2 regions of the Micromonospora palythoicola genome follow, and region 2 is predicted to be linked to the other one. Evidence: riboswitches for the same ligand, from Rfam matches in the RefSeq annotation. Region 2 holds a riboswitch; the other holds the start of a gene.
What was found. A riboswitch is a leader RNA that binds a small molecule or an ion and turns the genes downstream of it on or off. The one in region 2 is predicted to bind S-adenosylmethionine.
Positions count from the first base shown of each region.

Region 1: linked by a shared signal. The riboswitch ahead of thrC (threonine synthase) and the one ahead of V5O40_RS06775 (ABC transporter substrate-binding protein) in region 2 are both predicted to bind S-adenosylmethionine.

Region 1 covers NZ_JBAGKI010000022.1:35,497-42,698, reverse strand. Annotated here, with positions in the region: gene V5O40_RS12755 (alpha/beta fold hydrolase) at 283-3,150, shown strand; gene V5O40_RS12750 (ABC transporter permease) at 3,150-4,049, shown strand; gene V5O40_RS12745 (DUF4232 domain-containing protein) at 4,089-4,841, opposite strand; gene V5O40_RS12740 (DoxX family protein) at 5,045-5,491, shown strand; SAM riboswitch class I at 5,612-5,747, shown strand; gene thrC (threonine synthase) at 5,757-7,043, shown strand.
Region 2 covers NZ_JBAGKI010000010.1:28,532-35,733, reverse strand. Annotated here, with positions in the region: gene V5O40_RS06795 (urease accessory protein UreF) at 1-651, opposite strand, end outside; gene V5O40_RS06790 (urease subunit alpha) at 651-2,354, opposite strand; gene V5O40_RS06785 (urease subunit beta) at 2,416-2,739, opposite strand; gene V5O40_RS06780 (urease subunit gamma) at 2,736-3,038, opposite strand; SAM riboswitch class IV at 3,435-3,547, shown strand; gene V5O40_RS06775 (ABC transporter substrate-binding protein) at 3,812-4,696, shown strand; gene V5O40_RS06770 (amino acid ABC transporter permease) at 4,733-5,512, shown strand; gene V5O40_RS06765 (amino acid ABC transporter ATP-binding protein) at 5,509-6,240, shown strand; gene V5O40_RS06760 (DUF559 domain-containing protein) at 6,211-7,191, opposite strand.

The sequences.
Region 1 (7,202 bases), on a different contig from region 2:
GCTGACTTGGGCCCGGTCGGCGAGGGTCAGCTTTGCGTCACTTCGAGCGATGTGACTCACGGCGATCATTTCGCTCACGGTGGGTGCCGTTCCGCTGGAGATAGGCGTACTTGAGTATAGATTCGAGTGAAAGGCAGGAATTTCCGCGATGCGAAGTCGTCCCAAAGGTTCGCCGACTGGACGGTGTGCGGACGACCTTCGTCGGATGACGAACGGGCTACCAGAACGGACGTACGGCGGATCTCAGCTAATACTCAGGTTTCGGGCCGTACCGTGTGCCCAATGAGATCGCCGTTCTCGGCCGCGCGGCTCCGACGTGCCCTGCCCACCGGCCGCCGGGCCGTCGCCGCCACGGCTGCTGTCGTCCTGCTGGCGGTGGCCGTGCTCTGGGCGGTCTGGCCGGACCGGCCGGGCTTCCGTACCGAGTCCGCGATGCTCACCGTCCGGTCCGGACCGAGCGGTGACGAGCCGGTCGACCTGGACACCACGTTGTACCTTCCGCGTGACGCCGCGGCCGGCCGTACGGTGCCCGCGGTACTGCTCGCCCACGGCTTCGGTGGCACCAAGGAGTCGGTCCGTACCGACGCCGAGGAGCTGGCCGACCGCGGCTACGCCGTACTGACCTGGACCGCGCGTGGCTTCGGTCGCAGTGGCGGGCAGATTCACCTGGACAGTCCCGACCACGAGGTACGCGACGCCCAACGGCTGCTGGACTGGCTCGCCGCACGCTCCGAGGTCCGTACCGACGCCGCCGGTGACCCCCGGGTGGGCGTGGTCGGCGGCTCCTACGGCGGGGCGCTGTCCCTGCTGCTCGCCGCCCAGGACCAGCGGGTCGACGCGATCGTTCCCATGATCACCTGGAATGACCTGTCCCGGGCCTTCCTGCCCGAGAGCACCGGCGGCGAGCCGACCGAGGGCGTGTTCAAGTCGGGCTGGGCCGGCATCTTCTTCGGCGGCGGCGGAAACGTCGGCTCCGGCCCGGCCGGGATCTCCGGCACCGGTGCCGAGACGCCGGAGGGCGCGCCGGGTGCCGGGCCGCCCAGCCCCGCCCCGGGCCAGGGGCCCGGTACCGCACCTGGCGCACCGACCGCCGGCGCTCTCCCCGATCCCTCCTGCGGACGGTTCGCCGCCGACGTCTGCGCCGCGTACCTGCGCATCGCCGCCACCGGACGGGCCGACCAGGCCGCCGTCGACCTGCTGCGACGGTCCAGCCCGGCGGGGGTGCTGAACCGTGTCAAGGCGCCCACCCTGCTGGTGCAGGGCGCGGCGGACACCCTCTTCCCGCTGGCCGAGGCCGACGCCAACGCCCGGGGGATCGCCGCGAACGGGACCCCGGTCCGGGTCGCCTGGTTCACCGGCGGCCACGACGGCGGCGCGGGACCACAGACCGACTCCGACCGGGTCAAGTTCCTCACCGCGCAGTGGCTCGACCACTATGTCGCCGGCGACGGTGCGGCACCGGGCGACACCTTCACCTTCTCCCGGATCGCCGGCTTCGACGCCATGGACCGTGGGCTGGTCGCCACCGGCTACCGCACCGACGACTACCCCGGTCTCGGTGGCGACTCCCGAGTCGAGGTGGCCGTGGCCGGCCCGGTCCAGCCGGTGGCCAACCCGCCCCGCGGCAACCCCGCCGCGATCTCCTCGGTGCCGTTCGCCGGCTCGTTGAGCTCGCTGCTCAGCGGGGTGGCCGGCGACATACCCGGGCAGCACGCCCGGTTCGAGTCCGAGCCGCTGACCGAGGCGGTCGACATCGTCGGTGCGCCGACCGTGTCGCTGCGCGCCGCGTCGAGCAGCGGCGAGGCCGTTCTCTTCGCCAAGCTCTACGTGGTCGACCCGGAAGGGGCGGCCACCCTGCCCAGCGGGCTGATCGCGCCGATCCGGCTCAGCGGCCTGCCGGCGAGCGTCGACGCCGCCACGCCGGTCACCGTGACCCTGCCCGCGATCGTGCACCGGGTCGAGGCCGGTCACCGGCTCCGGCTGGTGGTGGCCACCTCGGACCAGGCCTACACGACCCCGATCGAGCCGGCCGTCCACGCGGTCGCGCTCGGCGACACCCCGGTCAGCCTGCCGACGGTCGACGCCGACCCGATCCCCACCGAGGCGGCGATCTGGCGCTGGATCCTGGTCGGGCTGCTCACCGCGATCGTGGTCGGGCTCGTCGTGCTCGTGGCCGTGCTACGCCGCCGGCACCGCCGCCAGGACACCTCGGTGCACCCGGAGTACGCGGACACCCCGCTGGCGGTACGCCGGCTGCGCAAGGAGTACGCCGACGGCTTCGTCGCGGTCTCCGAGGTGGACTTCGAGGTGCACCCCGGTCAGGTGGTCGGCCTGCTCGGACCCAACGGCGCCGGCAAGACGACCACGCTGCGGGTGCTGATGGGGCTGACCCAGCCGACCGCGGGTGAGATCTACGTCTTCGGGCACCGGCTGGTGCCCGGCTCGCCCGTGCTGTCGCGGATCGGTGCGCTGGTGGAAGGGCCGGGGTTCCTGCCACACCTGTCCGGCCTGGAGAACCTGCGGGCGTACTGGCGGGCGACCGGCCGGCCGGAGACCGACGCCCACTTCGAACAGGCTCTGGAGATCGCCGGTCTGGGCTCCTCGGTGCACCGGCGGGTGCGCAAGTACAGCCACGGCATGCGGCAGCGCCTCGCCATCGCCCAGGCCATGCTCGGGCTGCCGGAACTGCTGGTGCTCGACGAACCGACGGACGGGCTGGACCCACCGCAGATCGCCGAGATGCGCCGGGTGCTCCAGCGCTACGCCACCGACGGTCGGGCGGTGCTGGTCTCCAGCCACCTGCTCGCCGAGGTGGAGCAGACCTGCACCCACGCGGTGGTGGTGGACAAGGGCCGGATCGTGGCCTCCGGACCGGTCGAGGAGATCGTCGGCGACTCGCCGAGCGTGCTGTTCGAGGTGAGTGACCCGAGCGCGGCCCGGACCGTACTCGACGGCCTCGGTGGCGTACGGATCCTCGACGACGCCGACGGGCAGTTGGTGGTCGACACCAACGGCACCGCCCGCAGCGAGGTGGTCGCGGAGTTGGTCCGGGCCGGGATCGCGGTGGACCGGGTGGTGCCCCGGCGTCGCCTGGAGGATGCCTTCCTCGCTCTGGTGGGCGAGAACTCTCGGGGAAGCGGGGACCGGTGATGGCGGGATCGACTGTCGAGCCGACGCGGGACACGACCACCGTTGCCGCCTCGGGTGCGGCGGCCGGTTACCGGCCCGCCCGTACGCTGCCGTGCGGCGCGGAGTTCCGCCGGCAGGCGTCGCGCCGGCGTACCCAGTTGGCGCTGGGCTTCATGGTGCTGTTGCCACTGATCATCCTGATCGCGTTCCAGTTCGACTCGAACGACGACGACAACGGCGGCGGAGAGTTCGGCAGCCTGATCGATCTCGCCACCTCCGGCGGGCTGAACTTCACCCTCTTCACCATCTTCGTGTCGGCCTCGTTCCTGCTGGTCGTGGTGGTCGCGTTGTTCTGCGGCGACACGGTGGCGAGCGAGGCGAGCTGGGGCAGCCTGCGTTATCTGCTGGCGATTCCGGTGCCCCGGGCCCGACTGCTCACGGTGAAGCTGCTGGTCGCGCTCGCGTACTCGGGGCTCGCGTTGGTGCTGCTCGCCGGCACGGCACTGGCCATCGGCACCCTGCGCTACGGCTGGTCGCCGCTGCGCAGCACGGTCGCCGCCCAACTGGAGCCGGGCGAGGGGCTGCTGCGGCTGCTCGCGGTGCTCGGCTACCTGGCGATCGTCCTGCTGGTGGTCGCGGGGCTGGCCTTCCTGCTGTCGGTGACCACCGACGCGGCGCTGGGCGCGGTCGGTGGTGCGGTGCTGCTGTGGATCCTCTCCAGCATCCTGGACCAGATCACCGCGCTCGGCGTCATCCGGTCGTTCCTGCCGACCCACTACAGCACCGCGTGGTTGGGGCTGCTCTCCACGCCCGTGCAGACCGACGACATCGTGCGGGGCACGGTCTCGGCGATCTGCTACGCCACCGTGTTCTGGGGCCTGGCCTTCTGGCGCTTCACCCGCAAGGACATCACCAGCTGAGCGCGCTGCCCGCGACCGCTCGGCCACAGCCGGGACGGCTCAGAGCAGCGGGGCCGGTGTGGTGGGCGGCGGGTTCGGCGTCGAGGGTGTGGGCTGCGGCGTGCTCGGCTCCTGCTTGCGCCAGGCGCTGACCCCGAGCCGGTCGGTGTTGCCCAGGTCGATCCGCCCCTGAATGACGACCTGTTGGGCGGGTCGGCCGCGTAACGGGGCGACCTCGAGGTGCTCGGCGTTCGTCGCCACCACGGTCGGGTTGTCGACCAGGTTGCGCCAGAGCAGGGCGGCGCCGGCCGCCTCACCGGGGGCCAGCACCAGCGACCGGGGTGGATCGTCGAAGCCGGAGGTGATCCCTTTCGCGCCCCGGATCACCCTGACCGGGATGGCCCTGCCGTCGGCGTCCCGCAGGCTCGGCTCCGGATACCCACGCAGCCGGTAGGTGCGGTCGCCGCAGTTGACCAGTTCCAGGCCCATCGCCCGTAGCCCCATCGCGGCGCTGACGCCGCGGTAGGTGATCCGGACGCCGGAGTCGGGGCATTCGGACGTCGGGCCGGTATTCCCCCCGAGATCGCCGTCGCGGGCGGGTAGGCGGTCGAGACCGCCGTGGCCGGGCGGCGTGGCGCCGGAGGTTGCGGCGCCCGGTCCGCTGGAGCTTGGGACCGGCGCGGGTGGTGCCGTCGCGGTGTCGCCGGCTGGTGCGCACCCGGAGAGCAGGCCGAGCGCCGCCGCGATCGAGATCGGCACCGCGCGGAGCCGACGGACACCGCGGGCCGAGCTGCGGACCGTTGTACGTGGCATCGGAGCATCGTCGCACCCGGCAGCGGTGGCGGGTGTTCCCGGCCTTCGCGTAAGCGGGCGGTAAGGATTTCTCGTGGTCCTGCTCGCCGAAAGTTTCGACCGCTAGACTGACGCTGGGAGCGTTCCCACCAAGAGAGATTGCATCGACAACTATCTATCAAGTCCGCATTCTGGTACCACCACCCCACTCGTAGGAGGTACCAATGCGCACTGACCGGTTCGGCGGGCCGGCTCTGTCCCTGTTCCGCATCGTCATCGGGTTGTTGTTCCTCATTCACGGCATGTCATCGGTCTTCGGCGTCTTCGGCGGCAACCGGGGTAGCGGCGAGGCGGTGCCGCTCGGCCAGTGGCCGGGCTGGTACGCCGCGGTGATCCAGCTGGTCTGCGGCGCCCTCGTGCTCCTCGGCCTGTTCACCCGGCCGGCGGCCCTGCTGGCGTCGGGCTCGATGGCCTACGCGTACTTCGTGGTCCACCAGCCCGAGGCGCTGCTGCCGCTGCGGAACAACGGCGAACTGTCCGTCCTCTTCTGCTGGGCGTTCTTCCTGGTGGCGGTGCTCGGCCCGGGTACCTGGGCGGTGGACACGCTGTGGCGGCGCGGGGCTACCACGGTCGCTCTCGGCGAGGGCGAACGGCGGTCCGTGCCGGCCTGACGGTGAGGCTCAGCGGCGCCGGAGGGCGCGGCAACGGCGCCGCTGAGGTTTCGCTCACAGGCTGGGATTGACAGGCGACGGTTGCGTCCGGATTGCCTAGACTCGGCAACACAACTGCATACCTCATCCAGAGGGGCTGAGGGATACGGCCCGACGACGCCCCGGCAACCACCTCGCGCGCTCACCGGTGAGCATCCAGCGGGGCAGGTGCCAATTCCGTCCCCGCCGCAGGGTGCGATGCGGGGAAAGATGAGAGGACTTCGACATGACGTCGACGCTCGCCCCGTCCGGCATCGACACCGCCGCCAGCCCCGCTCGTGCCCTGGTCTGCCGGGCCTGTTCGGCCCGCTACCCGCTCGCCGCCCAGCACGCCTGTTACGAGTGTTTCGGCCCGCTGGAGGTCGACTACGATCCGGCCGTCCTCGCCACCGTCACCCGCGAGCAGATCGAGGCCGGCCCCCGCAACCTCTGGCGGTACGCCGCCCTGCTGCCCGCCGGCCAGGACCCGGCCACCAGGGTCACCCTGGACCCCGGGTTCACCCCGCTGGTGGCCGCCGACCGGCTCGCCGCCGAGTTGGGCATCACCGCTGCACTGTGGGTCAAGGACGACAGCGCCAATCCCACCCACTCGTTCAAGGACCGGGTGGTGTCGGTGGCGCTCACCGCCGCCCGCGCGCTCGGCTTCTCCCGGTTCGCCTGCGCCTCCACCGGCAACCTGGCCAACTCCGTCGCCGCGCACGCCGCCCGGGTGGGTACGCCGTCCGTGGTCTTCATCCCCGGCGACCTGGAGCAGGGCAAGGTCGTCACGACCGCCGTCTACGGCGGCGACCTGGTCGCCATCGACGGGTCGTACGACGACGTGAACCGGCTCTGCGGCGAGCTGGTCGAGACCGACGAGTTCGAGGACACCGCCTTCGTCAACGTCAACGTGCGGCCGTACTACGCGGAGGGGTCCAAGACGCTCGGCTACGAGGTGGCCGAGCAACTCGGTTGGCGGATCCCCGCCCAGGTGGTCATCCCGATGGCCTCCGGCGAGCTGCTCACCAAGATCGACAAGGCGTTCAGCGAGCTGGTCGAGATCGGGCTGGTCGAGGCACCGGCCGGCGGCTGGAAGGTCTTCGGCGCACAGTCGGCCGGCTGCAACCCGATCGCCACCGCACTGCACGCGGGCACCGACACCATCACCCCGGTCAAGCCGACCGGGATCGCCAAGTCGCTGAACATCGGCGACCCGGCGGCCGGGCTGTACGCCCTGGAGGCGGTGCGCCGCACCGGTGGCTGGATGGACCACGCCGACGACGACGAGATCCGCGCGGCGGTACGGCTGCTGGCGCGTACCACCGGGGTCTTCGCCGAGACGGCCGGCGGGGTGACCGTGGCGGTGCTGCGCAAGCTCGTCGAGTCGGGCCGGCTGGACCCGACCGCCGAGACGGTCGTGTTCAACACCGGCGAAGGGCTGAAGACCCTCGACGCGGTCGCCGGTGAGGTCGGTCCCACCCACCGGATCAAGCCTTCGTTGCGGGCCGCTCGGGACGCGGGCCTGCTGAGCTGACGAACGGATGAGTAAGCGGTATTTCGCAGGGAGTGAGCGAAACACGCCGCCAGGGACTTGACGACCGCAAACGGACGGCGCAAGATGCTCCGTGCGGGAGGGCGCTTCGCCGTAGACTTTCAGTCTTTACGACCCAGCGCCGGAGGCGTTGTGCGATCG
Region 2 (7,202 bases):
GTGGGCTTCGGCGTGGATGTCGGCGAGCGGAGCGGCGGCGGCGGGCAGCCGCTCCGGTGGTTCCTCGGCGGCGCGGGCCGCCCGCGCCGCGGTGGCGTCGCAGGCACCGGCGAGCCGCACCAGCAGGGCCTGCACCTGGTACGGGTCCAGGCCGAGCAGGCGTACGGCGGCACTGGCCGCGCCGGTCACCGTCGCGTGGGCGGCGACCGTGGCCACCTGCCCGGGGTCGAGGCCGGCGGCGGCACCGACGAGTCCCAGCACCAGCGGCTGGTGCGGCCCGTCCGGCGCGGCGGGCAGGTCGTCGAAGGTGACCGCCGGCCAGATCCGGCGACCGGCCCGCAGCAGCGCCCGCCCCTGCCGGCGGGACACCGACCGCTGGGCGGGCGAGGCGGTCCGGGCGTCCAGTTCGGCGTCGAGCCGGGCCAGCGCGGCGGTCCGGCCCGCCGACCAGGCCGCACCCCGGGCCGCCGCCGCGAACGCGGCCGCGACGAGTCCCGCGGTGGCCAGCCGACCCCGCAGGTACTCCCCCAGCGTGTCCAGGTCGGTCACCCGGCCGGCGGCGACCGCCGCCTCCAGTCCGGCCGAGTGCGCGTGCGCACCGGCCGGGAAGCGCCCGTCGGCGAGGAGCAGCAACATCGTCGTGGCGGCCATCAGAACAGGAAGTACCGCTGGGCCATGGGCAGTTCGGCCACCGGATCCGGCTCCACCACCACACCGTCGATCCGGACCGTGAAGGTGTCCGGGTCGACCTCGATGCGGGGCAGCGCGTTGTTCTCCGGCAGGTCGGCCTTGCCGCGCGACCGTACGTCGGCCACCGGCACCACCCGACGCCGCACGTCCAGTCGCAGCCCGGCCTCGAGCGCCGCGGGCGCGACGAACGCCAGGCTGGTCGCGGCGGCCGCGCCGCCGTACGCGCCGAACATCGGCCGGGGCAGCATCGGCTGCGGGGTGGGGATCGAGGCGTTCGCGTCACCCATCTGCGCGTACGCGATCATGCCGCCCTTGACGACCAGGTGCGGTCGTACGCCGAAGAACGCCGGCTCCCACAGCACCAGGTCGGCGAGTTTGCCCGGCTCCACCGACCCGATCTCGTGGTCGAGTCCGTTGGCCATCGCCGCGCAGATGGTGTACTTCGCGACGTACCGGCGGGCCCGGTGGTTGTCGGCGGCCCCGTCCCCGGGCAGGGCACCCACCCGGGCCTTCATCACGTGTGCGCTCTGCCAGGTTCGCAGCACGACCTCCCCGATCCGCCCCATCGCCTGCGAGTCGGAGCCGATGATGGAGATCGCCCCGAGGTCGTGCAGCAGGTCCTCGGCGGCCATCGTGGACGGCCGGATGCGGCTCTCGGCGAACGCCAGGTCCTCCGGCACCGCCGGGTTGAGATGGTGGCAGACCATCAGCATGTCGAGGTGCTCGGCGAGGGTGTTGCGGGTGTACGGGCGGGTCGGGTTCGTCGACGACGGCAGCACGTTCGGCTCACCGGCGACCGTGATGATGTCCGGCGCGTGCCCGCCACCGGCCCCCTCGGTGTGGTACGAGTGGATCGCCCGGCCGCCGATGGCGCGCAGCGTGTCGGCGACGAACCCGGCCTCGTTGAGGGTGTCGGTGTGGATGGAGACCTGCACGCCGGAGGCGTCGGCGACGCGCAGGCAGGCGTCGATCGCCGCCGGGGTGGTGCCCCAGTCCTCGTGCAGCTTGAACCCGCCGGCCCCGGCCCGCAACTGCTCCCACAGCGCCTCTTCCGAGACGGTGTTTCCCTTGCCGAGCAGCAGCACGTTGACCGGGAAGGTGTCGAGGGCCTCGTGCATCCGGGCCAGGTGCCAGACGTTCGGGGTGACGGTGGTGGCCCGGGTGCCCTCGGCCGGTCCGGTGCCGCCGCCGACCAGGGTGGTGACTCCGCTGGCGAGGGCCTCGGCGACCAGCTGCGGGCAGATGAGGTGCACGTGGGTGTCGACCGCCCCGGCGGTCAGGATCCGGCCGTTGCCGGCGATCACCTCGGTGGCCGGGCCGATCACCAGGTCCGGGTGGACACCGTCCATGGTGTCCGGGTTGCCGGCCCGGCCCAGCGCGACGATCCGCCCGTCGCGCAACCCGACGTCGGCCTTCACCACCCCCCAGTGGTCGAGGACGACCGCACCGGTGATGACGGTGTCCAGGGCGCCCTCGGCGCGGGTGGCCCGGGACTGGCCCATCGACTCACGGATCACCTTGCCGCCGCCGAAGACCGCCTCGTCGCCGCCGGCACAGTGGTCATGCTCGATCTCGATGAGCAGGTTCGTGTCGGCCAGCCGGATCCGGTCGCCCGTGCTCGGGCCGTACAGGGCGACGTAGCGGTCCCTTTCCACGCTGCTCATGCCGGCACTCCACTTCGCTCCATGCCGCCGGGCGGCGGGTCCAACCTGCTGATCCGCGCGCTCATGCCGTCCGTCCTTCGTCGAGTGCTCCGGCGCACTCGCCGCGCAGGCCCGGCACGATCCGTGCGCCACCGAGCGGCACCAGGTCCACTCGGCGGCTGACCCCCGGCTCGAACCGCACCGAGGTGCCGGCCGGTACGGCGAGCCGCTGCCCCCAGGCGACGTCCCGGTCGAAGTCCAGCGCCGGGTTGGCCTCCGCGAAGTGGTAGTGCGAACCGACCTGCACCGGCCGGTCAGCGGTGTTGACCACCAGCAGCGTGGTCACCGGCCGCCCGGCGTTGATCTCCACCGGTCCGTCGGCCGGCAGGATCTCCCCGGGGATCACGGAATCGGGTGGTGCACCGTCACCAACTTGGTGCCGTCCGGGAACGTCGCCTCCACCTGCACCTCCCCCAGCAACTCGGGGATGCCGTCCTGCACGTCGTCCCGGCTGAGCACGGTGCGTCCGGCGGCCATCAGGTCCACCACGGACTGCCCGTCGCGCGCCCCTTCGAGCAGGAAGGCGGTGATCACCGCGACGGCTTCCGGATAGTTGAGGCGCAGGCCGCGCTCGCGGCGGCGCCGGGCGACGTCGGCCGCCACGTGGACGAGCAGGCGGTCCTGCTCGTGGGGGGTGAGATACACGGGTGGCTCCCGGTGGATGTCCGCGCTCCCGTCGACCGCCGGCCCGGCGCCTCGACGCGCCGCCGCACGGTTCGGGGATCGCCCGCCGACTCGACCGTCACGCGCGTCGGACCCGGGAGTTCCACCCTCCCGGCCCACGTGACGGACCACCGGCGGTGTCATCGGATGCGGACCGCACCCACCGCTGACCAGACCGTAGAGGATCACCCACTCCCCCGGCAACACCCACAACGGCCCCCGGCCCCTGCCCCCCGCTCGCGTTGATCATGAGGTCAGCGGTGGTCGAGGGAGATCAGCTTCGCCGCCAACCTCATGGTCAACCTGGCTCGGGGTGGGGGTGAGGGTGGTCATAACGGGTGGACGGCGGGCGGTCACGGGATGCTAGCGTCGGCGGCAGGTCATGAGTGCCAGCGCGAAGCCCCGGCTTGCTGGCCGGCAACCCTCGTCCGCGCAGGGGTGCCCCGGGTGAGGACCAGGCATCGGTGCAACCACCGGTGCAAGCGTGGCCTGGGTTCCCGGGTCATCACGACCTTGAGGAGCACCATGTCGTACCGCCATCGACCTGTGGCCCGCCCGGGCCTGACCCGGCGTCGGCACGTCGACATGATGCGGGTGTGCAGCGCCGCGTGTAGCTGACCGCGTCGCCGCCCGTCACCGATCCGCCACGGACCGGCTGACCCCTCTGCCATCGATCCCATTCCCAGCGGTCCGCCCTGCGGCGGACCGTCGGTGCGGCACGTCCGTGCCCGCCGCAGCTCAACCAGGAGACACCCGTGCGATTCCTTCCTGCCCTGACCCGCGCCGCCGCCGTCGGTGTCGCCGCGCTCCTCGGCGCCGCCACCCTCACCGCCTGCGGCTCCGACTCCGCCGGCAGCGCGGCCGACAACCCGTACGGCCTGCTCCAGCCGGGCGTGCTGCGGGCCGGCACGCTCACCGACGCCCCGCCGAACGTGTACCTGAAGGACGGCACCTTCACCGGCTTCGACAACGACCTGCTGGTCGCCGCCGCCGGCAAGCTCGGCCTGAAGGTCGAGTTCGTCGGCACCGACTTCTCCGCCCTGCTCGCCCAGGTCGGCAACCGCAAGTTCGACATCGGCAGCTCCTCGATCACCATCACCGAGGCACGGAAGAAGACCGTGGACTTCGGCAACGGATACGACTTCGGCTACTTCGGGCTCGACGTGCCCGCCGGATCGCCGCTGCGCAGCTTCGACGAACTGCCCGGCAAGCGGGTGGTGGTCGTGCAGGGCACCGTCCAGGACGACTACGCCACGAACAAGGGCCTGGACCCGGTCCGCGTACCCGACTACAACGGCGCGATCAACCAGCTCAAGGCCGGTACCGCCGACGCGTGGATCGCCCCGGCCGAGATCGGTGAGAAGACCGCCGCGGACAGCGGCGGCAGGATCACGGTCGCGGCGAAGGAACTCAGCCCGGCACCCACCGCGTACGCCTTCGCCAAGGGCAACGATGCGCTGCGCGAGGCGCTGAACAAGGCCCTCGACGAGGTGATCGCCGACGGCACCTGGACCCGGCTGCAGGAGCAGTACTACCCCGGCCGACCGATCCCGGCCGACTTCACCCCGGGCAGCGGCGACGTGGTGGCACCCTCCGCATCGGTCGGCGCGGCGGCACCGTCGGCGTCGGCCGCTTCCTGACGGTAGGGCCACGAGCGAGTAGGGCGGAGGTTGACCGTGGATCCGTTGCGCACCCTGTGGGAGACGTTCTTCGACTGGGAGTCGATGCGCGAGGCGCTACCCGAGATGCTCACCGTCGGGTTGCCCAACACGCTGATCCTGGCGGTCACCGCCGCCCTGCTCGGCTCGGCGCTGGGCATCCTGCTGGCGGTGGCCGGCATCTCGCGTACCCGCTGGCTGCGGTGGCCGGCTCGGGTGTACACCGACGTGTTCCGGGGCCTGCCGGCGGCGGCGACGATCCTGCTGATCGGGGTCGGCCTGGCCCCGCTGGGCATGCGGGTCTGGGGACCGAACCCGTACCCGCTGGGCATCCTGGCGCTGTCGCTGATCGCCTCGGCGTACCTCGGGGAGATCTTCCGCTCGGGTATCCAGTCGGTGGAGGCCACCCAGCTGGAGGCGGCCCGCGCGCTGGGCTTCTCCTGGCGCGAGGCGATGCGGCGAGTGATCATCCCGCAGGGCATCCGGCGGATCCTGCCGGCCTGGGTGAACCAGCTCATCGCCCTGATCAAGGACTCCAGCCTGGTCTACTTCCTCGGCCTGCTGGCCAGCCAGCGCGAGCTGTTCCGGATCGGTCAGGACTACGCGGCGAACACCGGCAACCAGTCGGCGCTGCTGCTGGCCGGGCTGTGCTACCTCGTGCTGACCGTGCCACTGACGCACGTCGTCAACTGGATCGACCGGCGGCTGCGACACGGCCGGCCGGTGGCCGGGCCGACCGACGACCCCGACGACCTGGACCTGGCGCTGCCCGGCGCCGCCGGAGGCAACCAACGATGAACACCTCGGTCAGTCTCAGCCTGCGCGACGTGCACCTGGCCTTCGGCAGTCATCGGGTGCTGCGCGGGGTGGACCTGGACGTGGCGCGCGGCGGCACCGCCTGCGTGATCGGCCCGTCCGGGTCGGGAAAGTCCACCCTGCTGCGTACCGTCAACCGGCTCCTCGAACCGGACCGGGGTGACGTGCTGCTGGACGGCCGCAGCGTGCTGCGCGACGACCCCGACGCCCTGCGGCAGCGGATCGGCATGGTGTTCCAGCAGTTCAACCTCTTCCCCCACATGAGCGTGCTGCGCAACATCACCCTGCCGTTGCGCCGCATTCGCAAGCTCGGCGAGGACGAGGCGGTCACCCGGGCCCGGGCCGAACTCGACCGGGTCGGCCTGGCCGCGAAGGCCGACGCCCGGCCGGCGCAGTTGTCCGGCGGCCAGCAGCAGCGGGTGGCCATCGCCCGGGCGCTGGCCATGCGGCCGCAGGTGATGCTCTTCGACGAGGCCACCTCGGCGCTGGACCCGGAACTGGTCAAGGGGGTGCTGGCGCTGATGGCGGACCTTTCGTCGGAGGGCATGACGATGGTGGTGGTGACCCACGAGATGGGCTTCGCCCGCCAGGTCGCCGACACCGTCGCCTTCATGGACGCCGGGGCGGTGCTGGAGGCCGGCGAGCCGGCGGCCATCTTCGAGTCGCCACAACACCCCCGGCTACGCCGCTTCCTGTCCCAGGTGCTCTGAGCCTGGCCCCTCCGGACAACAGTGGCGGCCGGCGAGGATCGCGAGGGTTTCCCGGCGCACCTCGCCGGGCTCCCGTAAGAGGCGACGGTGGCTGAACCTGACCACCATGATGCCGACCGTGGCGAGTAACGCATCGCGCCGCAGGTCGATCTCCCGCTGGCGCGGGTCGCCGTGCGAGGCGGCACCGTCCAGCTCGATGTTGACCCGCTCCTGCTCGGCGAACAGGTCCAGGTACATGGTTCGCTGCCCCACCCGGACACGTACCCGACGCCTCAGCACCGGCATCTCCGGACCGGTGAAGACGCGGTCATGTCCCCAGATCTCCAAGGGGCTGCGACAGCCGGCATCGAGCCGGTCGATGAGTGCGGACAGTGCCGCCCGCCCGGTCAGCTTCGGAGCGAGCGCGTCACGGAGCCGGTACCCAGTGGTCATCCGGTCGTTCACAGCGCGGACAACCAGCCCGAGGCGGCTCTCCTCGGACAACAACGGCCACGAGCGCACCAGCGCCTCCTCCAGCCGGACGAGAGGCAGGCCCCGTCGCACCACGACGTGTGGTGGTTCCGCCGCAAATGCCGTCCGATGCCGCACCAGCAGACTCTCCTTGCTCCGCATCCCGGTACCAGCCGGCACATCGAGGTACACGGGCTCGCCTGCCGGTTGAGGCCGAAGGCCGTACACGTCCAGCGCGGTCAAGGCGCTCAAGGCCGCCCGGCCGTCGGCGTACGCGAGTGCCGCCCGACGGGCGACCTCGGGTGTCACACGTGCGAGCAGGTTTCTCGAATCCGCGCTGGTGAGCAACGAGCCGTCGACGTAGACCGCCGGCAGCACGCGACACAGCCAGCCACTGCGGTACGCCCGCCGCAACGTCCACGGCGGTACCACCTCAAGGGCCCGGGCGCGGGTCACCACACCACCACCAGCTTCGACGAGCGATCGGAGCAGGGCATCCACGGCGACCGAGC